Regions from separate parts of the Pseudoalteromonas sp. SR43-3 genome, predicted to be linked through region 3. Evidence: predicted binding sites of a transcription regulator. Region 3 holds the regulator's gene; each other region holds the start of a gene.
What was found. Region 3 encodes sigma-54, which starts transcription at its own class of promoters, with help from an activator protein. Its sites were predicted from a motif close to GTTGGCACGNNNNTNGNNT; they were not measured.
Positions count from the first base shown of each region.

Region 1: a site for sigma-54 is predicted at 1,660-1,678, ahead of H5088_RS16575 (amidase family protein). Genes of this name have one in related genera too.
Region 2: a site for sigma-54 is predicted at 4,300-4,318, ahead of H5088_RS12825 (hemerythrin domain-containing protein). Genes of this name have one in related genera too.

Region 1 covers NZ_JACJEC010000019.1:6-8,300, forward strand. The annotation lists gene H5088_RS16565 (TetR/AcrR family transcriptional regulator) at 368-1,021, shown strand; gene H5088_RS16570 (putative 4-hydroxy-4-methyl-2-oxoglutarate aldolase) at 1,025-1,507, shown strand; gene H5088_RS16575 (amidase family protein) at 1,917-3,119, shown strand; gene H5088_RS16580 (gamma-glutamyltransferase family protein) at 3,116-4,699, shown strand; gene H5088_RS16585 (sulfite exporter TauE/SafE family protein) at 4,687-5,511, shown strand; gene H5088_RS16590 (alanine--glyoxylate aminotransferase family protein) at 5,515-6,744, shown strand; gene H5088_RS16595 (allantoate amidohydrolase) at 6,759-8,042, shown strand; gene H5088_RS16600 (hypothetical protein) at 8,170-8,295, opposite strand, start outside.
Region 2 covers NZ_JACJEC010000010.1:70,918-79,212, forward strand. The annotation lists gene H5088_RS12800 (RluA family pseudouridine synthase) at 1-1,078, shown strand, start outside; gene H5088_RS12805 (GGDEF domain-containing protein) at 1,258-3,177, shown strand; gene H5088_RS12810 (DUF6500 family protein) at 3,210-3,428, opposite strand; gene H5088_RS12815 (hypothetical protein) at 3,458-3,712, opposite strand; gene H5088_RS12820 (hypothetical protein) at 3,772-4,026, opposite strand; gene H5088_RS12825 (hemerythrin domain-containing protein) at 4,358-4,783, shown strand; gene H5088_RS12830 (hypothetical protein) at 4,877-5,290, opposite strand; gene H5088_RS12835 (TonB-dependent siderophore receptor) at 5,709-8,069, shown strand; gene H5088_RS12840 (FAD-dependent oxidoreductase) at 8,080-8,295, shown strand, end outside.
Region 3 covers NZ_JACJEC010000003.1:249,835-258,129, reverse strand. The annotation lists gene H5088_RS05655 (ATP-binding cassette domain-containing protein) at 1-89, opposite strand, end outside; gene H5088_RS05650 (calcium/sodium antiporter) at 345-1,313, shown strand; gene H5088_RS05645 (KpsF/GutQ family sugar-phosphate isomerase) at 1,317-2,288, shown strand; gene kdsC (3-deoxy-manno-octulosonate-8-phosphatase KdsC) at 2,289-2,840, shown strand; gene lptC (LPS export ABC transporter periplasmic protein LptC) at 2,837-3,391, shown strand; gene lptA (lipopolysaccharide transport periplasmic protein LptA) at 3,381-3,926, shown strand; gene lptB (LPS export ABC transporter ATP-binding protein) at 3,923-4,648, shown strand; gene H5088_RS05620 (RNA polymerase factor sigma-54) at 4,718-6,217, shown strand; gene hpf (ribosome hibernation promoting factor) at 6,244-6,531, shown strand; gene ptsN (PTS IIA-like nitrogen regulatory protein PtsN) at 6,536-6,988, shown strand; gene rapZ (RNase adapter RapZ) at 7,007-7,852, shown strand; gene H5088_RS05600 (HPr family phosphocarrier protein) at 7,895-8,167, shown strand.

The DNA.
Region 1 (8,295 bases), on a different contig from region 3:
AGCAAGTCATAAAGCTATGTAAGAGACGTATTACACAAAGCTATATAGAAAAAAGTTTAAAAAACTTTATTTTGAATTACGAAAAAGAGGCCGCTGGATAAAGTGGGGATCCCTCAGCCCAAAGGGTTCTTCCTAGGGGCTACTTACTCTTTGTTGCTCGGTTTTTACTTAGCCCACTAGGTTACAAATCTCGCGCCGCGATTAAATAGCCCCTAGTTTGAACAAATTTTAATCCGCAAAGATCAACAGACCCTAAAGTTAATAGCTTAAACCTCTCATTTGTTTTTAGCATTCACCCTTTTTAGTAATTGACCTTTTGGTCAGTAAAGCTACAATCAATCAATACGTTAAACACGCAAACTTTATAATGACCACACAAATAAAGCCAAATAAAAAAGAAGTCACACGCGAGAAAAACCAAAAACTAATTTTAGATGCCGCCGAGCAATTGTTTTCGCAATTAGGTTACGACGGAGCAAGTATGAGCATGGTTGCTAAAGAAGCGCAGGTGCCAAAAGCTAATATTTTGTATTACTTTAAAAGTAAGGATGGTCTGTACGAGTCTGTGATTGACCGCATAATAGCTAATTGGAACTTAGGGCTCGATAACGTCACAATTAACGACGATCCAGCTACCGTGCTTTATAACTATATTAAAAGCAAAGTAATACTGGCCGTAAATCAGCCAATGCAATCTCGCTTATTTGCCAGTGAAATACTGCGCGGTGCACCCTATTTACAAAACTACTTTAGAACCAATACCCGCCCTTGGGTTAAACAAAAGGTTGATGTACTTCAAGCATGGATGGACGCTGATAAAATGGATAAGGTTGATCCCTACCATTTGCTCTTTACTATTTGGTCTACCACGCAATATTACGCCGACTTTCAGGCTGAGGTTTTACTCGTAATGAACAAATTAGAGTACGACGAAACCGATGTGGCACAAATTACGCAATCAATTGCCCACATAATTTTAAAAGGTATTGGTCTTAAAATACCTGAGCAAAGTGAGACTTAACCCATGACATCCTTTACTACACCCGATTTATTTGACGATCATCGCGATAACGTGCAAGTAGCAGACAGCGGCCTTTATCACTTTGGTAAAAAAACCACGTTTTATGGCAAAGTAGTTACCGTTACCTGCCCAGAAGACAACTCTTTTGCCGCCGATATATTGCATGAAAATGGTGAAGGTAAAGTATTGGTTATAAACGGGTTTGCGAGCAAACGCTTTGCGTTTATAGGCGATATTATGGCTGAGCGTGCCCTAAATAATGGCTGGGAAGGCGTAATAATAAATGGCTGTTGCCGAGATATAGAAATACTTGCCACGATGAACTTACCTGTAATGGCGCTAGGCTCTACACCGCGTAGTACCTTAAAGCGCGGCTTTGGTGATAAAAACCAAGCTGTTACCATGCTTAGCACTACTATTGAACCTAACAATTGGGTTTACGCCGATATTAACGGTTTAATCATCAGTAAAACGCCCCTTATTTAGCACTCAAAACCATATAAATAGAGACCAACTTGGTGCATCTGCGCACCAAGTTGGTCTGTTTTAGCTCATTTTAATCTCACTATTTCTACAGACCACATTTACAAATCTCATACAACCCAACAAAACCTGACCAGTTGGACAGGATTTTAATTTATGGCATTCCTCTTGCTTAGTCTAAGCACTATAAAATCAAAACTACCGATTAAAAAGCGGAGCCTTAGCAATTGCATTAAATTAGTGATCTATTATAACGCGAAGAAAATGACGCAGTGAGTGCGCTATTTAATCCGATAAAATGATCATGTTTTTAATAAAATTGGTATTCATAATAATAATAACCAGCCCGCTTTTTAATCACTCTTAACTTAATAAGTAAGTACTTGGTCAGTTTTATAATAATGAGCTGCAAATGAGTGATAAAAAAAACAACAAAGGTATATTTTGCAATCACGGTCCTACCCTGTGGCAAACAAACCACTCTGGAGTGCTTGCAAACAATCGCTTAGCTGTAAAAGATGTATTTGCAGTAAAGGGCGAGCGTAACAGCGCAGGCAACCCACACTGGTTTAAAACAGCTAAACCGGCTCAAAATACGGCAAGCTCGGTTAATAAGCTCATGACCGCTGGTTGTAACTTTATAGGCTTTACCCATACTGACGAGCTGGCTTATAGCTTAGAGGGTAATAATATACATTATGGCGCTGCGCAAAATCCTAAATTAAAAGGGCATGCTTGCGGTGGTTCGAGTATGGGGTCTGCTGCTGCAGTTGCTGCTAACTTAGCTGATATTGGCTTAGGCACCGACACCGGCGGCTCAATTAGAATACCCGCCAGCTATTGTGGTTTATATGGCATAAGGCCAAGCCATAACGTGATTGAAAAAGACGGCCTAATACCGTTGGCTCCGCCTTTTGATACCATAGGTTGGCTTACCCAAAGCGCCGAGCTATTAAGCGATGTAGGTAATGTACTGCTACCAAATCAAGCTATTAATAACGTTGATACCTTAGTTATTTGCGAGCCGTTATTTGAACTCGTTGACCCTGTTTTACAAGCCCCACTTAAACAATTGCTTGAAAAAACCAAGCCTAATTTTAAGCACCATAAAGAATTTGAACTACCTAACAGCAGCTTATTAAATGAACTTGCTGATAGTTTTAGAGTACTGCAAGGGCGAGCAATCGCAAAAACGCATAAAGACTGGCTTCAATTGCCGGGGCAACTTCCCCAGTTTGCTCCAGCAATTGCGGCACGTTTTAATATGTCGCTTGCCCTAACTGATCAAGAAGAACAAGAAGCACTAAAAGTACAAACCCAATGGCAAACACTAATAGCTAAAAACCTAAATACAAACAGCTGTTTATTTTTGCCAACCACACCTACAACCGCACCTAAATTAGGCGCCGACACAAGCGCCTTACGCATGCAAATTATTACGCTTTCGGCAATTGCAGGACTTAGTGGCTCAGCGCAAGTGCATTTACCGCTGGCTGATTTAGCAAATGATCATCCGTATGGTTTTTCATTAATGATGAGCCACGGTAACGATAAAAGCCTACTAGCTTGCGTTAAGCACCTAGCTGCACACTTTAAACAGGACACACCGGCATGACTACACACAACATTGCATTTACCGCGTCTCATTTTTCGGCCACTGAGGCGGGTATAAATATACTAAAACAAGGCGGTACAGCTACCGAGGCTATGGTAGCGGCTGCCGCTGCTATTAGCGTTGTATATCCACATATGAACTCAATTGGTGGCGACAGCTTTTGGCTTATCGATAACCCAAACCAAAAAACGCCTACCGCTATTGACGCCTGCGGCCGTGCAGCAACTAATACAACGCCCTATAACTCGCTCGCGCAAATACCAGAGCGCGGCGGGTTAAGCGCACTGACTCAAGCGGGTACAATTCGCGGTTGGCAAAAGGCGCTTGAACTAGATGAGCACGCAGCACTACCACTGTCAAAAATTTTAGCACCCGCTATTGAGCTTGCGCGCGAGGGCTTTACAGTTACAAAAAGCTTGCAAGCAGGCTGCGAAAAACTAGCCACTGCTAACAATACCAATGAGGCGTTTAAAAGCCTCTACATACCCAATGGCAAGCCCTTGCAAGCAGGTCAACATTTTAAAAACCCTAAACTTGCAGCAACGTTTGAATACCTAGCAAAACATGGCTTAAACGCATTTTATGAAGGCGCACTTGCCAACTCATTTGCCGCCGACTTAGCAAAAGCAGGCAGCTCAATTACCGCAGGTGACATTGCAAATACTAAAGCCGAGGTAGTTACTGCGCTAAATGCAAACCTCAGTGGTATTGATTGCTACAACTTACCCGCGCCAACACAGGGCGTGCATTCACTACAAATAATTGGTGCCGTAAATAAGTTAAAGCATTTAGCTAAAACCGATGCCGACTGGACACATTTAATTGTTGAGGCAACTAAACAAAGCTTTACCCATCGCCCTACCCTTTGGGCTGACCCTGAAGCATTAGGAGACGATTATAAAAACGCACTAACCGATAATCGCTTAAGCGAACTTGCTAACAATATTGATATGGCCAAAGCCAAAAAATGGCCATTTAACGCAGAGCCTGGCGATACTGTGTGGATGGCAGCCAGAGATAAAAACGGGCAATTAGTCAGCTTTATTCAAAGCATTTACTGGGAATTTGGCAGCGGAATATTAATGAGTGAAGGCGGCTTTGTGTGGAATAACCGTGGTTTAAGCTTTAGTTTAAACAATCAAGATACCAACGCCCTTGCACCAAATAAAAAGCCCGCTCATACACTTAACCCAGCACTGGCAAAGTTTAGCGATGGTCGTCGACTTGCTTACGGAACAATGGGCGGTGAAGGGCAGCCACAAACTCAAGCCGCTGTTTTTGCAGGCTACGCGTGGCGAAATAAATCTATAAAACAAGCAATTAGCGACCCTCGTTGGTTACTTGGACGAACATGGGGCGATACGAGTACAAATTTAAAAATTGAAAAAGAGTTAGTTTTTCATATAGAACATGAATTAAATCAACGTGACCACGATTGGGTAAGCGTTGATAATAATAACGAAATGATGGGGCACGCTGGGGCTATTTTAGATACACCTATAAGCCTTGAAGCTGCAACAGATCCTCGTTCAGATGGACGTGCAACAGTAACTACAGCAGGAACACAATGTCAGAAATAATAAATCAATGGCCAATTATAGTAGCCTTAATAGCAACCGGTATTTTTGCCGGTATTTTAGCAGGACTTTTTGGTGTAGGCGGCGGTATTGTTATCGTCCCTGTGCTGTATTTTTTACTGCAAGGTTTTGGCGTAAGCCCAGAGTCGGCAATGATGATAGCCACCGCTACATCACTTGCAACCATAGTACCTACTTCGCTTTCATCTATTCGCTCGCATCATAGCAAAGGGAATATTGACCTTGCGCTAATAAAATACTGGGCACCATTTATTTTAGTTATGGCCGTTGTAGGCAGCTACTTAGCGCACTCAATACGCGGTAATGCACTGGTACTTATGTTTGCCTGTATTGCTATTTTAGTCAGTTTAAACATGCTATTTAGAGCCGGCGCACCCGCGCTTGTAAAACAACTGCCAGGAAAATTTGGTCAAGGCGTTATGGCAAGTCTTGTAGGTGGTTTGTCGGTAATGATTGGCATAGGTGGCGGCACTATTGGCGTACCTATGCTAAACGCATTTAATGTACGCGCCCATGTTGCAGTAGGTACTGCGGCCGTTTTTGGTTTATTGATTGCACTACCTGGCGTTATTACCTTATTAAGTATTGGCACAACGCCAACCGATGCTCCCCTAGGTACGTGGGGGTTGGTTAACCTCCCTGCCTTTTTTCTTATTATTCCGTTGACTATTTTATTTGCGCCTATTGGCGTAAAAATTGGTAGCAAGCTGGATCAAAAACAACTAAAACGCGCCTTTGCCGTTGTCTTAATGATAACCGGCATACGCATGCTTATTCAGACTCTGGGAGCCTAAAATATGTTTAATAACACGCAAGTTCAAACCTTAAACCCACCACAGCGTTTATTAATGGGACCAGGCCCAATTAATGCCGACCCTCGTGTTTTACGTGCTATGTCGGCACAGCTTATAGGCCAATACGACCCAGTAATGACCGGTTTTATGAACGAAACCATGGCACGTTACCGCGAAATTTTTAAAACCAAAAACGAATGGACCATGCTAATAGATGGCACATCGCGCGCGGGTATTGAAGCCGTATTATGCTCAATTTTACGCCCGGGCGATAAAGTACTAGTACCAATTATGGGGCGCTTTGGCCACCTACTTGCTGAAATAGCAGAACGCGTTGGCGCAAAGGTGCACACAATAGAAGTGCCGTGGGGCGAAGTGTTTACGCCAGAACAAATCGAAAAAGCCATTGTTGATGTAAAACCCCATGTACTTGCTATGGTACAAGGCGATACATCCACCACCATGAACCAACCTCTTGAGCATATAGGCGATATTTGCCAAAAGCACGATGTACTATTTTATTGTGATGCCACCGCCTCTATTGTGGGTAACGAACTTCCTGCCGATGAATGGAAACTCGATGCACTTTCGGTTGGCCTGCAAAAATGTTTAGGCGGTCCTTCTGGGTCTGCGCCATTAACGCTTAGCGATAAATGCGCCGATTGGATCCAAAAACGCAAAAAGGTAGAGGCAGGTATTCGCACGGCCGACCATACCGACGGCACAGAGCCATTTGTACGCTCAAACTACTTTGATTTAGGCATGATCATGAATTACTGGGGGGAAGAGCGCCTTAATCATCATACCGAAGCCACCAGCATGCTGTATTGCGCCTCAGAATGCGCCCGCATTGTTATTGAAGAAGGCGTGGATAACTGCGTAGCGCGCCACAAATTACATGGCGATGCCATGCTAACAGGCATTCAAGCGCTCGGCTTAAATGTATTTGGTGATTTAACACATAAAATGAACAACGTACTGGGTGTGTATATACCCGAGGGCATTAATGCCGATCACGTACGCGGACAAATGCTAACCGATTTCGGAATAGAAATTGGCACCTCGTTTGGCCCGCTGCATGGCAAAATTTGGCGTATTGGCACCATGGGTTACAACGCCCGTAAAGATGCCGTATTACAAACATTGGCAAGCTTAGATGCCTGCTTACATGCCAACGGTTACAAAGGCCCTAAAGGCGAAGCCGCCATTGCCGCCCTTGCTCACTATAAATAAAAAAAGGATTTAGCATGACGATTGTAAGCCCACAACACAGCCCTTTATTAGACAAAGAACTTGCTGATGAATACGCAACACGCGCTTTATCTCGCTGTAAAACCCTCAGCGCACTATCGCAAATGCAAGGCGGTATTCACCGCGTGTACTTATCAAAAGAGCACAAAGAGTGTAACGCCGTTACTGCATCGTGGATGGTTGAGGCAGGCATGCAATCGTGGCAAGACGAAGTGGGCAACCTTTGGGGGCGACTAAAATCATCAAACCCACATGCTAAACGTTTAATTATAGGATCGCACCTCGACACCGTACCAAACGCAGGTGCGTTTGATGGTATTTTAGGTGTACTACTGGGGATAGAAATTGCAGCGCTTGCACATAAGTTAAAGCTCGACCTGCCCTTTCATTTAGATGTAGTGGGCTTTTGCGATGAAGAAGGCACCCGCTTTGCCACAACTTTAATTGGCTCAAAAGCCCTCGCTAACGAATTTGACCCACAGTGGCTAAACATTGAAGACACAAACGGCATAACTATGCGCCAAGCCATGCTCGACTTTGGTTTAAACCCCAACGACTATGCAAAGGCCGCACTAAACAAAAACGAATTACTAGGTTACTGGGAAACTCATATTGAACAAGGTCCTGTACTCGAATCGGTTAATCAGGCGTTAGGCGTTGTAACTGCAATCGCAGGAGCAAAGCGCGCCATGCTTACCCTAACAGGCCAAAGCGGTCATGCGGGTACAACCCCAATGAACTTGAGGCAGGATTCACTAGCAGGCTGCGCTGAATTAGTAACCGAAATTGAAAAACTAGCAAGTAATGCTAAAAATGGCGAAGTTGCCACCGTAGGGCAAATACAGTCTCGCCCTGGGGCTACAAACGTGATTGCAGGCAAAACAACCATAAGCCTAGACGCACGCGCACAAAGCGACACCGATCTCGCTAACTTACTAAGCGTCATACAAAACAGCGCTCAATCTATAGCAAGCAAACGCAATTTAACGCTTGATTGGCAATGGACGCATGCCGCCGATGCCGTAGCGTGCGACACCACTATTCAGCATTTGTTTTCAAGCGCATGTAAACTCAATAACCAAGCATCGCCTTCACTTGCCTCAGGCGCAGGGCACGATGCAATGGCAATCGCTCCAATTTGCCCCGTTGGCATGTTGTTTATACGCAGCCCTGGCGGTATAAGCCATCACCCAGCAGAAGCGGTTATCGACAGCGATGTAACAAAGGCACTCAGTGTAATGTACAGCGCGCTTTTACTTTATGTGAAAGAGTGTGAGTGATTTAAGGTAATCGAGTAAACCAAGTATATTAACTTGGTATGCTTAGGGGCTTAAACCTCCTCAAAGTCATTTGGAGGTTATTACTGAAGGCAGGTAAATGCAGGAATATATGTTATTTAAAGTAGCTTTATCGGGCTGCCCTTTGCTCTTTTAGGCTAAGGCGTTTATGTGAGCTATATACATGTTGAATGTTTGTACCATTAACCAAATATGCATCCATTTCGACGGTAATTAAACCCGATAATGGCTTGAT
Region 2 (8,295 bases), on a different contig from region 3:
AAAGCAACTGCTGGCACTTAAAGCCTATTGGCAAAATATAATCGAGTCACTGCAGCAAACACACATCAATATTTCTGATGAAATTGCTCATTTAAAAAAACGCCGTAAAACGCTTTCTAAAAGCTTACAAAAAAAGCTATTTGCACAGTACCAATTTTTAAATGCAAATGGTGAAACTACAGACTTAAATGCTATTTTTGCAGCATTACCTGAGCACACTCCTCCTTCGGGTGCTGGCGATTGTGCAGCGCCTAAATTATTACAATACGCCTATAAACATGACTTAAAGCCACTTGCTATGGCAGAGTTTTGGTGGGGAGCAGCACCTAAATCAGCAATTAGGCAGCATAAGAATTACTACCCTTCTTGTTACAGTAAATGCCAACCAATACTTGGGCATATGCTAAAGGGTTTAGATGTTGAAGATAACCCGCTACTTATCAACCCAGCTCAGGGTAAAGATTTAAATATTGTTTATAAAGATGACGACTTACTTGTGGTAAATAAGCCCGCTGAGTTTTTATCGGTACCTGGCGTTAATATTGATGACTCAGTTTATATGCGAATCAAAACGCAGTTTCCAGAGGCATCAGGGCCACTAATTGTACACAGATTAGATATGTCGACTTCTGGGTTATTGATGATTGCGCTTAATAAACGCGTGCACAAAGCACTGCAAAAGCAGTTTATTGAACGCACCATAGATAAACGTTATGTCGCATTAGTTAATGGTAACGTAGCTGAGGATAGCGGAGTAATTGATTTACCCTTAGTGCTCGACTTTGATGATAAACCGCGCCAAATGGTATGTTATAAACACGGTAAGCCATCACTTACTACCTGGCACGTTTTAGAGCGTAACAACAATATTACCCGATTACAGTTATATCCTAAAACAGGGCGAACTCATCAACTAAGAGTGCATTGTGCGCACAGCTTAGGTTTAAACATGCCAATTATAGGCGACACACATTATGGGAAAAAAGCCGATAGGTTACATTTACATGCAGAATACTTAGCATTTACTCACCCAATTACACTTAAACGATTAGAATTTGAAGTAGCCGCAGATTTTTAACAAAAGCACATAAACCGCTACCACTAAAACGTACAAATATTGGCTTTTATTAATTAAATTGATATTGTTTATGGTCTTATTTTTTTCAATGATGAGTATAAGAAACAGTTCAAACCCAAGTTTATTAAGCAATGCGAAAAAGTATTTCAATAATAAAAATAAATCAGCAAAGGATTAACATGGTTAACAATACACAAATAAAGATTTTAGGTAATACTTTATGGGCAAAGTATATTGTTCTCCTTTTATTTTTACTTTTTAGTAAACTTGCCTCTGCTAACGGCGATTCATTAAATGCAACTTCACATGCGCTAGACTTTGACACGACTCAAACTCTCATCAATAACATAAAACTAAATGAATTAGACTATCTTCAAAATGGAGACAAACTCACTCAAGCGTTTAAAATAAGCAAAGATCAAAATTGGGAAAAGCTTCATCTAGAAGCGGCCGCTTTGTATGCGGAGTTACTTTTTAGACAAGAAAAATACTCAGCGTTAAATACTCACTTATCCTATTACTTAAAGAACAAAGAGTTACCAAACCAAAAAAGTGTGTATTTATTATTTCTCGAATCACAACTCAAGTCTCTAGCGAGGGATGCAAACCCAGCTCCAGCACACACGCTAGCCACAAAATTAGAAGAGAGCTTGCAACAGCATTCATCTAAAGAAAAAATTATTATTTTACGAGCACTTGCTTACTATTACACCGATACTGATGCATTGAAAAAGACCCTAAATGTTGCACTAGAAGGGCTAGAATTAGCATTAAAAGATGACGACTCAGCATCTCAGGGATACTTTTTTAGAAAAATAGCCGATGCATATAATTATCTAAACGAAAAAGACAAAGCCATATATTATGCAAAAAAAGCGGTTGCAGCATATGAGCAAACACAAGATGGGCTTTTTACTGCAAAAGCATATTGGAGTTTAGGCAATATATTGCTCGAGATAAAAAAACCTAAAGATGCCTTAATATACCTAGACAAGGCATTGCTCTATTTTAAAAAAGCTAATATGCAAAAAGGCTTAACCTTTGCCCAATACTCAATTGCTAGCATTGAGTACTTACAAGCAAACTACGATAAAGCTTTAACTTTAACTAAAGAGAACATTGAGCTTGCTCGTTCTGCAGGTGTACACGACATGCAACTCGCATCGCTCATTTTGTTAGCTGACATATATATAAAACTAGATTTACTTGATCAAGCAAATGAAGCAAACGATGAGGTATTTTTAAACTTAGATAAATTCAGCCGCAGTATTTATAAAGCCGATTTTTTAAGTAAACGCTATGAGCTAAAGCGACGCCTCAACTACACTGTCGAGGCTTTTGAAGCAATTGAACAAAAGCTCCTTTATACAAAAAAACACTACGAAGCTACCAGTGAAAGTAATATAAAAACACTACAGGTACAGTTTGAAGTAAAAGAAAAAGAAGAAAAAATACAGCAACTAGAGTATGCAAAAGACATTAGTGAACTACAAGCTAAAGAAGAGTACCAACAAAAAATAATTTGGCGACTTAGCGCTGCTATAGCGTTTATTTTAGTGATTGCTTCATTATTTTTATTTTATCGGCAAGCTCGACAACGTCAAAAATATCACGATATTTCATTAACAGATTATCTAACAAATAGCCCTAATCGCAGAGGAATAATGCGCGCCGCAGAAGCAAAGCTTGATGAAGGTAAAATGACGATAGCAATTGTTGACTTAGACTACTTTAAAAAAGTTAACGACCAATTTGGTCACGATGTTGGAGATTTAGTTCTTATTTCCTTTGTAAAGGCTGCAAAAGAAACACTAAGTGGTGATCATCAGTTTGGCCGCTACGGCGGCGAAGAATGGTTGTTTGCACTAAATTCGGTTGACGAACTAGCTATTCGAGATATCTTTGACCAGCTCGCCACTAGGTTTACCGAGCATTGTAGTAATATAAAAGACCTTCCTAGTGATACAAAAATCACTTTTAGTGTGGGAGCCTCTGTAAGTAGCCCTTTAAAAAACACACTAGATGTTCTTATTAAGCATGCAGATAAATTACTTTATAAAGCAAAAGAAAACGGAAGAAACCAAGTCGTTGTTGATTAAATACAGCTAAAAGTACTTGCTCAGTTAATTGACTAAAGTCCATCTAAAACCATCTGTTTAATTTTATGTGCTTTTACAAAATGATCTAATTTATGGGTGTGTATCCACCAAGTAGCAGCTTCCATAAGTAGCTCTGGGTCGTCGTTTTTATTAGCAAAAAATGCATAAAAAGAAAGCCCTACATTTTCGCCTTTAACTGCTATTTTTTTATCGCACACGGTAATTATTTTTGCTCTTAGTTCTTCCCTCATACATACCTTATTTAATTATATTTTTACTATTAAAATACGCCATTTAAAAAGCTAACGATTAGCTGTAAAAGGCTTCTATCAACCAAGCCATGATTCTCAAGCTCTTTATTAGGCGTATTTACTTTTGCAGCTTTGCATTCATTATCTAGTGTCTCATTTTTACGTGTATCGGTTTCGTATGCAATATCTGCTTGTTCCATACATTTTGCCGAGCCTGCGTAAGGCTTCGCCGCACAAGCGCTTAGTAATAAAAAAAGTGGAATTGCTATCAATAATTGCTTCATAACTAATCATATTTTTACGCAACTTATTTACTTTAAATTACAGTTGCAAGTTAGCCTATTTACTTTTCTACCACCATTACAAAAAATTCAAAAAAGAACGTACCGATGGCATCAAAAAAAGTGTTATTTTTTTCATCCTTTTTAATTTGTGCGCTAATGCATTGATTGTAAAACTGTGAGCTTGTTTGAGCGCCATTTCGATCAACCATTTCAGCCTCTTCAATGCATAAGTTAGGGTCAGAACGCGGGGCTGTACTACATGCACTCAGTAAAGCGCACAGCAATAATGCGGCGACGGGGCTTTTTATGTTCATCCTTAAACTATCCTATTAAGTTAACGTGCTACCTGCATTTATGTGTGAGAGTAATATATAGGTTGTACCCAAATAACACTGGCACTTTATCACTGCAATAAAATAAACAACCAGTAAATATTTGTAAGGTTCTGTAGGGATTTATACTCACTTTTATAATTGAACTGCGCGAAAGCCTGAAATTATTGCATTCATATCACTGTAAAATTTACAGTGATCGCAGCCAAAGAATAAAAGATTAAATTAAATTTATTAAAATACAATAACTTAATATTTGGCATTTAGTTTGCTAGTTAATGATATAAGCAAATAAATTGTAAAAGGACTAGTTATGAATATTTTTGAAGCACTACGTCATGACCATGACAAACAACGAGAATTGGTAGATGCGCTTATTCAAACACACGGCGACACAGAGCAGCGCCACACGCTAATGGATGAGCTAAAAACAGAATTAGAAAATCACGCAAAATTTGAAGAACGTTACTTTTATAACCCACTTATGTTTGATGACTTAACTCATGAAAAAGCGCGCCACAGCGTAGCTGAACATCACGAAATTGATGAATTAATTGAACAACTTGAAGATACCGAAATGAGCTCGTCTGCATGGTTAGTTGCAGCTAAAAAGCTACACCATTTGGTACATCATCATTTAAGTGAAGAAGAACACGAAGTGTTTCAATTAGCGGGTAAAGCACTTACCGAAGGGCAAAAAGAGAGCCTTGCTGAGCAATACAACGACGCTATGCATTAGTTGTAAACACGCAAACCGACTTCCACACACTCCCTGTGTACTTATTGGTTATAAGCCTTATGGCTTATAACCAATTTTTTTGCATGTACTTTATTACTTTACAGTAAATTTCACGTCTTGGTCGCGTAATAAGTAAAGTGCAAAACACGCAGCCCACATTGGCCATGCAGTGAAGAATAATAAGTTGTTGAAGCCATCAATGTATTGGTTATAAGATGAAAGCGTAGACAAACCATGCATCACAAAAATCACACCATAAGTAATGCGTTTTTTAATACCCGCTAAAAATGCTAAAACAAGCACTAACTGCACCGCACCAATAATGTAAGCCACTATATCTGTAGAGCCACTAATACCGTAAAAATGTTCAAAAATACGTGCGCTATGCCCAGGATTAACAAACTTATCGAATGTCCACATAACCATTACAATAAACACGCCTAAACGCAAAGATAAAAGTGACCACTGCAAACGGTTTTGCACATCAGAATTCATTGAACCTGTCATAAAATTTCCTTAAATGAATATTAATAAACGTAGAAGTAACCTAGACCGTATAAGTTATTTTTTATTTCAAAAATTTTTAATTAAATTCATTAGTTAAGCCATGCAGTACTAAAAGTGAAGCTTATTTAAGTAATTTAAAAAATGCTGCATAAAAGTTAACTCTTTTAAAATGTTAGCAGGTTAAAAGTAGTCTATAATTAAAAATTCTATTAAAAGCATATATTTACATTCACTCTAGTACAATCGCTGTATTAATATTTTATCAACTAATAAAACAATACTACTTAATTACCATCTTTATAATGCATCTGTTTTGTTATGTTCTAAAAAACAAAAAGAATCAAAATTTTACTGAAAGTTATTTTTAATCCTTTCGGTCTTTATCGCCAACAACATTTTAACCGTAAAGAGAAAACGTTTGAAACACGCATATTTAGCACTTTCCCTAGCCACCATATTAAATACACCACTTAATGCTTTTGCAGCCAAAGAATCAAAATCAGCAAAAGAAGGCGCAATTGAGCGTATTGAGGTGGCAGGCCAGGTTATTAAATCTCAAGGTCTTTCAGTTAAAAATGCCACTGTAGACGGCCCCTTTGGCGACAACTTAGCTCTACGAGATATAGCCCGTTCAGTAACACCAATTTCAAGCGAGTTAATAGAACAACTCAATATTACAACTTTACAAGACGTACTTGCAGTCAGCCCTAATACCTATTCAGCCAGTGGTTTTGGGGCACCAAGTTTACCTACTATTCGTGGGCAACTAGGTGAGCTTTTCCAAGATGGTACACGCCGCCAAGCAGGTAATAATGGCTTTGGTGTGCCGTTATCGTTCAACTCTATAGAACAAATAGATGTAGTAAAAGGCGCGCCACCGGTATTATTTGGTTCAAGCCAACGCAACGGTGGTTTTGTAAACTTACATTCTAAAAAAGCATCAACTGACGACAGTAAAGGCAAAGCAACGGTATCTGCAGGACGATGGGATCAGTACAGTGTTTTAGTTGATTACAGTGCACCTATAGTAAAAGACAAAGTAGGTTTTAGAGTAAGCGCTGAACACATTGATAACGGCAGTTACTACGACTTTTCGGGCACGAAAAGCGACAGCCTATTTGCAGCACTTAGGGTGTTACCTGATGACAAGAGCAGCTGGGATATTAACTTTGAGTTATACCAAGTTGAATTTACCGATAACGCAGGTATTAACCGCCCTACTCAAGCGCTAATAGATAATGGTCTTTATATTACCGGCCAAGGCGTGCAAGTAAATGGCAGTACAGTTCCAGCGGCAGGTTCTATTGTTTCACCTACTGGGCAAGTAAAAATAGACCGTAGTACAGTACTTACCGACCCTGACAATCAAAACGAAGCCACTACTTATTTACTACACAGTATTTATAAGCGTGAACTTTCAAACAACGCATCAATAAAAAACATTACGTATTTTCAGCACTTACAACGCGAAGAAATTGCACAAAATAGCTTTGTTGAAATTATAGATGGTGCCGATACCGCGCAGAACCGTACCGAACTGACTTACCAATGGAGCAACGAACAGCAAACAATTTTTGCTTTTGATGTGCGTTACAACCGCGTGCTAGGCTACAGCCAATTTACAACAGAAGCCGACCTACCTATTGATTTAACTGGCCCAATTTCAAATCGCCGCATTCCTTTAACTGATGCACAACAAGCGCGTTTAATTGAAATTAGTCCAGGTGTATTTGTATCCCCTGGTGGTCAGTACGATATTAATAACGATGGCAGCGGCGACTTTAACTTATCAGACACTACCGATTCGCGCTCATGGCAAACGGGTTTTGCTATTCAGCAAGATTCAGATTGGACAGATAAGTTTCATACAAGTGTTGGCTACCGCATTGATTTTTATGACGTAGACGCGCACGACCCAATAGCACCAGAGGGTGAAATTGCAGCGAGCGATAGCATTAACGATAAGCTACATTCGGGGCAAGTAAGCTTTAATTACCGATTAAATGGTGATTACACCACTTATGGTGCAGCAAGTTACAACGAAGCCACATCAAATAGCATGGCTGGCGGCACGTCTCTTGGTGGCGACAACACGATTAGCGCGCAAAACTTTTCAACCGAAAATACCTTAGTTGAATTCGGTTTAAAATACGCACCAACCGACAGTGATTGGTACGCCGATGGTGCAGTGTTTAGCCAACGTCGTAGTTTACGTAATCGCGATGGTAGTAATACCGGCATTCGTACTACCGGCTTTGAAAGCCAAGTATTCTATGATGCTTACCCTTATTGGTTAAGTGCCGGCTACAGCTATATTGATGCTCGCTACGATAATTCTGCAAGTAGCCAAGATTCAGCGCAAGTAGCAGATGCATTTGACAACTCACGTCCAGATATTATTGCAGGTACCAGTGTTGGCGCACCTAGCTTTACCGCGTTTGCACCTTCAAACCGCCAAGTTCAGGGCATCCCTGAGCAATCTTTCAGCTTTAACGGAAATTATTCAATTAATTCGAAATGGCAAACGGGTTTTTCAGGTCTATATACAAAGAGTTACCCATTAGACTTTTTGGCGACAGTAAAAATTCGTGATCAGTACACCCTAAACGTAAATACTAGCTATGCTTTTACGCCTAATACCAAGTTACGATTAGATGTGAACAACGTGACGAATCAAAAAAACTGGCGCCCAGTATTTGAAGGCGGTTACTTTGGTGCAACTTTAGCTTTTCCTGAGTTGCCAATTAACGCCAAGTTAACCCTTACGCATAGTTTTTAAGAGAGAGAACATGATTAAAAAAATATTTCTATTATTGATTGCAGCGGCCGCCGTCGGCCTGTTCTTTCATTTTGACTTACACCAACTACTTACGCTTGATGGCTTAAAAGGATCGATGGATCAGTTTAACCAATACAAAGAGCAGTCACCGTTACTCGTTATTGGTGGGTTCTTTTTACTATACGTAGTAGTAACTGCTCTCTCTTTACCAGGCGCCGCTATTTTA
Region 3 (8,295 bases):
AAACTCATATTTTTATATATGGTTCTATTGCCTCTCGAAAAGCTAACATCCTTGACTTCTACTATTGATTGCGACAAGTCGCTCTCCATAAAAATGTTCACTAGTGCCCCTATTTTAAAGCTTTTTTGTCAAAGATGGAAAAAACAATTCGTAAGATTTTGTAATACACCCATGAAAAGGATTATAAGACTCGCTCAAAACAGCTTAACCCCGGCTTAAATTTTTAAATTAGCTGTTTAAAAGCAACATTGTTACCTAGTTGACCTTACTCTTTTATTTATACTTTCATCTTGGCTTTTGTTACTATTCGCGCCATCCGTATTTTGTATAACTGGCTTAACACAATGGTTACCTCGTTTGTTATTTTAATTCTTGGTTTTGCAGCTCTTGTTTGGAGTGCCGATAGGTTTGTTTATGGGGCTGCGGCTCTTGCTAAAAACTTTGGTGTACCTACACTTATTGTTGGTTTGACCGTTGTAGCCATGGGCTCTTCAGCCCCTGAAATGATGGTTTCAGCCTCTGCCGCTCTGGCTAACAAAACCGACACAGCCGTTGGCAATGCTGTTGGCTCTAATATTACAAACATTTTACTTGTGTTAGGTATCACTGCTCTATTTCGCCCTCTTTCAGTTTCATCTAGTACGTTAAAACGTGAAATGCCATTAGTGATGCTCGTATCTTTAGCTACTTGGTATGTGTTCTCAGATAACTACTTTTCATTTAGTGAAGGTGTTGAGCTTTTAGTTGGCTTTATCGTATTCATCGGTGGGTTAATCATTGTATCTATGCGTGCAAAAAACCAAGATGACCCATTTGTCTCAGAAGCCTGCGACGATGTACCAAACGATGTACCTACTAAAAAAGCGGTATTTTGGTTAATTGTTGGCATGATACTCCTGCCGGTTAGTTCTCATTTTTTAATCGGCTCAGCTGTTGATATTGCTAAATACTTCGGCTTAAGCGACTTAGTCATTGGTTTAACAATTATTGCCATTGGTACTAGCTTGCCTGAACTTGCCGCCTCGGTTGCAGGTGTACTTAAAAATGAAGATGATTTAGCACTAGGTAATATTGTTGGCTCAAACATATTTAATATTTTAGCTGTATTACCTCTAGCAGGTATTATTAATCCTTCAGCAATTGATCCATCGTTAGTAAGCCGAGATATATTAATTATGATTGGTGCAACACTTGCTCTTATTATTATGTCATTGAACTTTAGAGGCACCCAGCGTATCAATAGGGTAGAAGGCGGCTTATTGCTAATAGCGTTTTTGGGTTACCAAGGGTATATTTTTAGTCAAGTAGGGTAAATGATGGCAACGCTAAACTTTATTGAACAAGGCCTTCGCGTTTTAGATGTTGAGCGCCAAGCACTTAGTGATATTGCACAATATGTAGATGAAAATTTTCATAACGCGTGCCAATTAATGTACGACTGTGAAGGCCGTATTATTGTCATTGGCATGGGAAAATCAGGCCATATTGGCAATAAAATAGCGGCAACCCTTGCAAGCACTGGCAGCCCTGCGTTTTTTGTTCACCCTGGTGAAGCAAGTCATGGTGATTTAGGTATGATCACTAAAAATGACGTGGTTATGCTTATTTCTAATTCAGGGGAAACCAGCGAAGTTTTAAATATCATTCCGGTTTTAAAACGACTTGGTGCCAAAATGATAGCGATGACTGGCAATACACAATCAACAATGGCAACCCTTGCTAATGTACATGTGTGCATTAAAGTAGAAAAAGAAGCTTGTTCATTGGGTCTAGCCCCTACATCAAGTACCACTGCAACGCTTGCGATGGGCGATGCCATGGCAGTTGCATTATTAGAAGCTCGCGGCTTTACAGCTGATGACTTCGCGCTATCTCACCCAGGTGGTAGTTTAGGCAAGCGCTTATTACTTACTTTAAAAGATGTTATGCACAGCGGCGCAAATACACCTATTATTGATGTTTCACAAACAGTTAAAGATGCTCTAATAGAAATGTCAGCTAAAGGATTAGGTATGACAGCCATTGTTGATGAAAATCAGCAACTCGTAGGGTTATTTACCGATGGTGACTTACGTCGCATTTTAGAACAAAGAATTGATATTCATACAACACAAATAGATGTTGTTATGACTAAGTCATGTACTACGGCTACACAAGATATTTTAGCTGCTGAAGCGCTTAATATTATGGAACACAAACGTATAAATGGCCTAATCGTCGTCAATGAGAAAAACCAACCTATTGGCGCATTAAATATGCAAGACCTATTAAAAGCAGGAGTGTTATAAATGCAATTTGAAGAACTCTATCAACCGCTGAGCGATGATGCAAAAGCACGCGCTAAAAAAGTAAAGCTACTTATATGCGATATTGATGGTGTATTTTCTGATGGCCGTATTTATCTTGGTAATCAAGGTGAAGAGCTAAAAGCATTTAATACAAAAGATGGTTTTGGCATTAAAGCGCTTATAAACAGTGGCTTTGAAGTAGCTGTAATTACTGGTCGTCATTCACAAATAGTGCAACAACGTATGAGTAGCTTAACCGTACAGCATATTTATCAAGGCCAAGAAAATAAGCTCATTGCCTATCAAGAATTAAAAGACAAACTCAACCTTAGCGATGAACAAATTGCTTATATCGGTGATGATGGCCCTGACATGCCTGTTATGGAGTTAGTAGGCTTTGCCGTTGCAGTAAATGATGCCCACCCTCTTATTAAGCGTTTGTCACATTATGTAACGCAAATGCCTGGTGGTTTTGGCGCTGTGAGAGAACTCACCGATTTGCTCATGCTTGAAAATGGTAAAGCGTTGACTACACAAGGCACTAGTTCATGAATGCAGCGCGCATAATATTAAGCGTTTTATTCATTAGCTGTATGGTTTGGCTTTGGTACCCTTATTTTACACAACCAAATATTTTGCCTCAGACTGAGCCTGAAGTTATTGCCAAGCCTGATTACATAGCTATTGAGCTCAAACAGACAGCCTATGATGAGCAAGGTAAAATTAGCCACAAAGTCACTGCGGCTAAAATGGAACTATATCAGCAATTAGGTTTCACGTTTTTTGAAAAACCCATTTTTACTTTATATAACGAAAAGCAAACGTGGCAAATAAATGCAGACGAAGCAACATTATACGAAGACAAACAATTAATTTTAGAAGGTAATGTGGTTGCCAAAAACTTAACCGATAACGCCATGATAGACAAAATCAATGCTGATAATATTCAGGTTGATATAAAGTTATTAACAATGCGTTCGGAGCAACCCGTCATTATCACTGGACCCAATTTAAAAATCACCGGTAAAGGCCTAGAAGCCGACTTGAAAACCGAAGTGATAAAACTAATTAACCATACGCGAACCATATATTATGACCAATAAAATATTAAAATCACTTATAATTCCTACACTTATACTAGCGTTTAATAGTAGTGCTGCAGAGCAAAACACGCAACCTGCTGCCAATCAAATTTCAATAAGTGCCGACAAGCAAGAAGGTCAATTGAAAGCTAATGTGGGTATTTTTGAGAAAAACGTTGAGATTATTCACGGTAATCGCCGCATTACAGCCGATCGCCTCGAAGTACACAAACGTGATGAACTTGGTGATAATAAACAATTATTAATTGCCACAGGTAGCCCTGCGCACTTTGAAGAAAAGCAATCAGACGGCACGACTATGAGCGCCAGTGCTGACGAAGTACGTTATGATGTATCTAAGCGTTTTTTAACGCTTGTTGGTAATGCACAAGTATCGCAAGCCGGACAAAAAATAAATGCTAAAAGCATTACCTACGACATAGAGCAGCAGCTCATCAGTGCCGAAAAAGATGAAAACTCAACTGACCGTGTTCACACAATTTTAGTACCGATCGAAACTAAAAAAAGTAAAAAAGGCGATAAAGGTCAACCATGAGCACATTAAAAGCAGAACTATTGGCAAAAAGCTATAAAGGTCGTGAAGTTGTAAAAAACGTCGGCCTTGAAGTACAAGCTGGCAGTATAGTTGGCTTACTTGGCCCTAACGGTGCTGGTAAAACAACGACTTTTTATATGATTGTAGGGCTTGTTCCTAGCGACAAAGGGAAAATATCTATTGATGATAACGATATTACTCTTTTACCTATGCATAGTCGTGCTAGATTAGGCATAGGCTACTTACCACAAGAGTCATCGATTTTTAGAAAGCTGACTGTTTATCAAAACTTAATGGCCATTTTAGAAACGCGCAAAGAACTAAATAAACAAGCCAGAGAAGACACGCTCAATAACTTATTAGATGAATTTAGCATACAACACATTCGTGATAGCCAAGGTATGGCATTATCGGGGGGAGAACGTCGTCGTGTAGAAATAGCACGAGCGCTGGCAGCAGATCCTAAATTTATATTACTGGATGAACCGTTTGCCGGTGTTGACCCTATTTCGGTATTAGATATAAAGAAAATAATAGAACATCTTAAAAATCGTGGGATTGGTGTATTAATTACCGACCATAACGTAAGAGAGACCCTTGATGTTTGTGAAAAAGCCTACATTGTTTCTCATGGGGAGCTGATTGCATCAGGTACTCCAGAACACGTATTAAATGATAAAACAGTACGCGATGTTTACTTAGGCGAGCAATTTAGGCTGTAACATTTACGCCATGTCTTTAAGCATCTGCTAGTATTAATTATAACAACATAAAAGGATTGTTAGAGATACATGAGGCAATCACTACAGCTGCGCATGGGCCAGCAACTTACAATGACTCCACAGTTGCAACAAGCTATTCGTTTGTTGCAACTCAGTACATTGGATCTCCAGCAAGAAATACAAGAAGCTCTCGACAGTAATCCACTATTAGAGGTTGAAGAGGCAGACTATTCCGAAGACGCTGCTGGTAAAAACGAGCAAAAAGCTGATACCGATGACATAACTGTTAGCGCATCTGCTGATGATGCTCCGAGCGAATACGAACAAGATACTGGTGAAGCACTTGCAAAAGACACGCTAAGTGACGACATGGCTATGGATGTCAGTTGGGATGAGTACATGAGTGCCGCTCCTGCAGCCTCATCAGGTCCAATGCCTGAAGACGAATCAATATACCAAGGCGCCTCTACTGAAACGCTCCATGAGTATTTAATGTGGCAATTACAACTAACGCCATTTAGCCCTACAGACGAAGCTATTGCTATTGCTATTGTAGAAGCTGTCGATGATTCAGGTATTTTAACACTAAGCTGCGAAGAGATTTTAGAAAGCTTTAATCAAGAAAACGAAGATGATAACGAAGTCGAACTTGATGAAATTGAAGCGGTATTAAAACGCATCCAACTGTTTGATCCTGTTGGTATTGCTGCACGTAGTTTACAAGAGTGTTTGTGTATTCAGCTTAATCAATTTGATAAAGAAACACCTTATATTAATGAAACGAAAATGATTTTAACCGAGCATATTGATCTATTAGCAGCTCGCGACTATCGTACATTAATGAAAAAAACTAAGCTCAAAGAAGAAGAGCTTAAAGAAGTAATGACACTAATACATACTCTCAACCCAAAACCTGCAGATACTATTGTAAGGGAAGAATCTGAGTATGTTATTCCTGATGTGTCAGTTAAAAAAATTAAAGGCCGCTGGGTTGTCGAATTAAACCCAGATAGCATGCCTAAAATTCGTGTTAATAGCCAATACGCAGCAATGTCTCGCACTGTAAAATCAAGTGGCGACAGCCAGTTTATTCGCTCACATTTACAAGAAGCTAAATGGTTTATTAAAAGCTTAGAAAGTAGAAACGACACGCTATTAAAAGTTACTAATTGTATTGTTAAGCAACAACAAGGCTTTTTTGAACATGGCCCTGAAGCCATGAAACCAATGGTTTTAAATGATGTTGCTGAAATGGTAGAAATGCACGAATCGACAATTTCTCGCGTAACTACTCAAAAGTACATGCATACACCCCGTGGTATATTTGAGCTTAAATATTTTTTCTCAAGCCATGTAAGTACTGAAAACGGTGGTGAATGTTCATCTACAGCAATACGTGCGCTTATCCGAAAATTAATCGCAGCAGAAAACTCAGCAAAACCATTGAGTGATAGCAAAATAGCGGATATATTGGCTGAGCAAGGAATTAAAGTAGCGAGACGTACAATCGCAAAATACCGCGAATCTCTTGCTATTCCACCGTCAAATCAGCGTAAAAGTCTGATTTAAGACGCTAAACTAAGAGGGTAATGCTTATGCAACTAAACTTAACTGGTCGTCACGTAGAATTAACCGATTCACTAAGAGACTATATTAATACTAAATTTGCGAAGCTTGAAAGACACTCTGATCATATTAATAATGTTCATGTCATTCTCGATGTAGAAAAATTAAATCAAAAAGCAGAAGCCACAATACACGTAAGCGGTGCTGAGCTATTTGCCTCTACAGAACATCAAGATATGTATGCCGCTATTGACTCATTGATCGACAAGCTCGATCGCCAAGTAATCAAACACAAAGAGAAGCTTGCTCGACACTAATATGATGAAATTAAGTTCACTTATATGCCAGGACTGCAGCAAAGCTGCGGTCCTTTTTAATAGCAAAAAAAGAATTTTAGAGTTCATTAGCGAACTTGCTCACGACAAACTTCCGTATTTACCGCAACAAGATATTCTTAATGCTTTAATGAGCAGAGAGAAATTAGGTAGTACAGGTATAGGACGTGGCATTGCTATTCCTCATGGAAGAATGAGCGGTGCAGAAGAGCCTTTGGCTTTAGTGCTCGTTAGCGAAACTCCAATAAACTTTGATGCAATCGATAATCGCCCTGTTGATATTTTTGTCGCACTCATCGTACCAGATGGCGATAACCAGCAGCACTTAAAGACTCTAGCAACCATTGCTGATAAACTAAACAACAAAGATTTTTGTAAACAGTTACGCAGTGCAAAATCTGATACTGAGCTTTACCAAGTTATTGTCGATCAATCATAGTTTTATAAAGGGTGTTAAATGGAGTTAATTATCATAAGCGGCCGTTCTGGTTCTGGAAAGTCGGTTGCTTTGCGCGTTGTAGAAGATTTAGGTTATTATTGCGTTGATAATATTCCAGTAAACCTACTACCTTCATTAGTTCGCAGTGTGTCTGATAGCTACGATAAAATTGCTGTTAGCATAGACGTGCGCAACATCCCTAAAGAACAAGATGAATTTAACGATATTCTTGAATACTTACCAGGCTTTGCAAACCCTACGTTATTTTATTTAGATAGCGACGATCAGACATTGATCAAACGCTTTTCTGAAACACGCAGATTACACCCACTATCAATAGACTCGTTGCCGCTTGATTTAGCCATCAAAAATGAAAAAGAATTACTTGATGTATTAACCACTCGCGCCGACTTTATGATAGATACGACTGATTTAAGTGTTCATCAACTCGCTGAATCTATTCGTGAAAAGATTTTAGGTAAAAAAGATAAGCAACTGATTGTCACATTTGAATCGTTTGGTTTTAAACACGGTATACCAAAAGAAGCAGACTACGTATTTGATGCACGCTTTTTACCAAATCCACACTGGGAACCAGAGTTAAAGCCTTTAAATGGATTAGATCAACCGGTTAAAGACTATTTAGCTAATCACAGCATAGTGCAAAAATTCACATGGCAAATTCAAACATTTGTACAAACGTGGTTACCGCATTTAGAACGAAATAACCGCAGTTATTTAACCATTGCTATTGGGTGTACAGGCGGGCAACATCGCTCTGTGTATTTAGCGCAAACTATCGGTGAAAGTTTTGCAATGACACATCCCAATGTAAAAATTCGCCATCGCGAACAAGAAAAATAATATAGCTGAATAATCACCTGTTCAGCTTAGGTAGAGTAAGTTATGCATTGTGAAGATACCTTTTTAATAAAAAACAAATTAGGCTTACACGCCAGAGCAGCTACTGTGCTTGCGCAATTAGCAGTACAATTTGATGCTACAATCACATTATTCCAAGATGACAAAGAAGCAGCAGGCGATAGCGTACTTGCATTAATGTTACTTGAAAGTAGCCAAGGAAAAGAAGTTAAAGTTGTTTGTAAAGGCCCTGATTCTGAGCAAGCTTTACACGCTGTTGGAGAATTAATAGCACAACGCTTTAATGAACAAGAATAATCTGTTTTATAAAAACAATATTCGCATTACTAGTGCTTCAATTAAAACAGATATATAAAATAAATAGGTTAGTAACGCCAGTTAACTCACCTCCCCCCATAAAGTAATATAACAATTTATAAAGGACG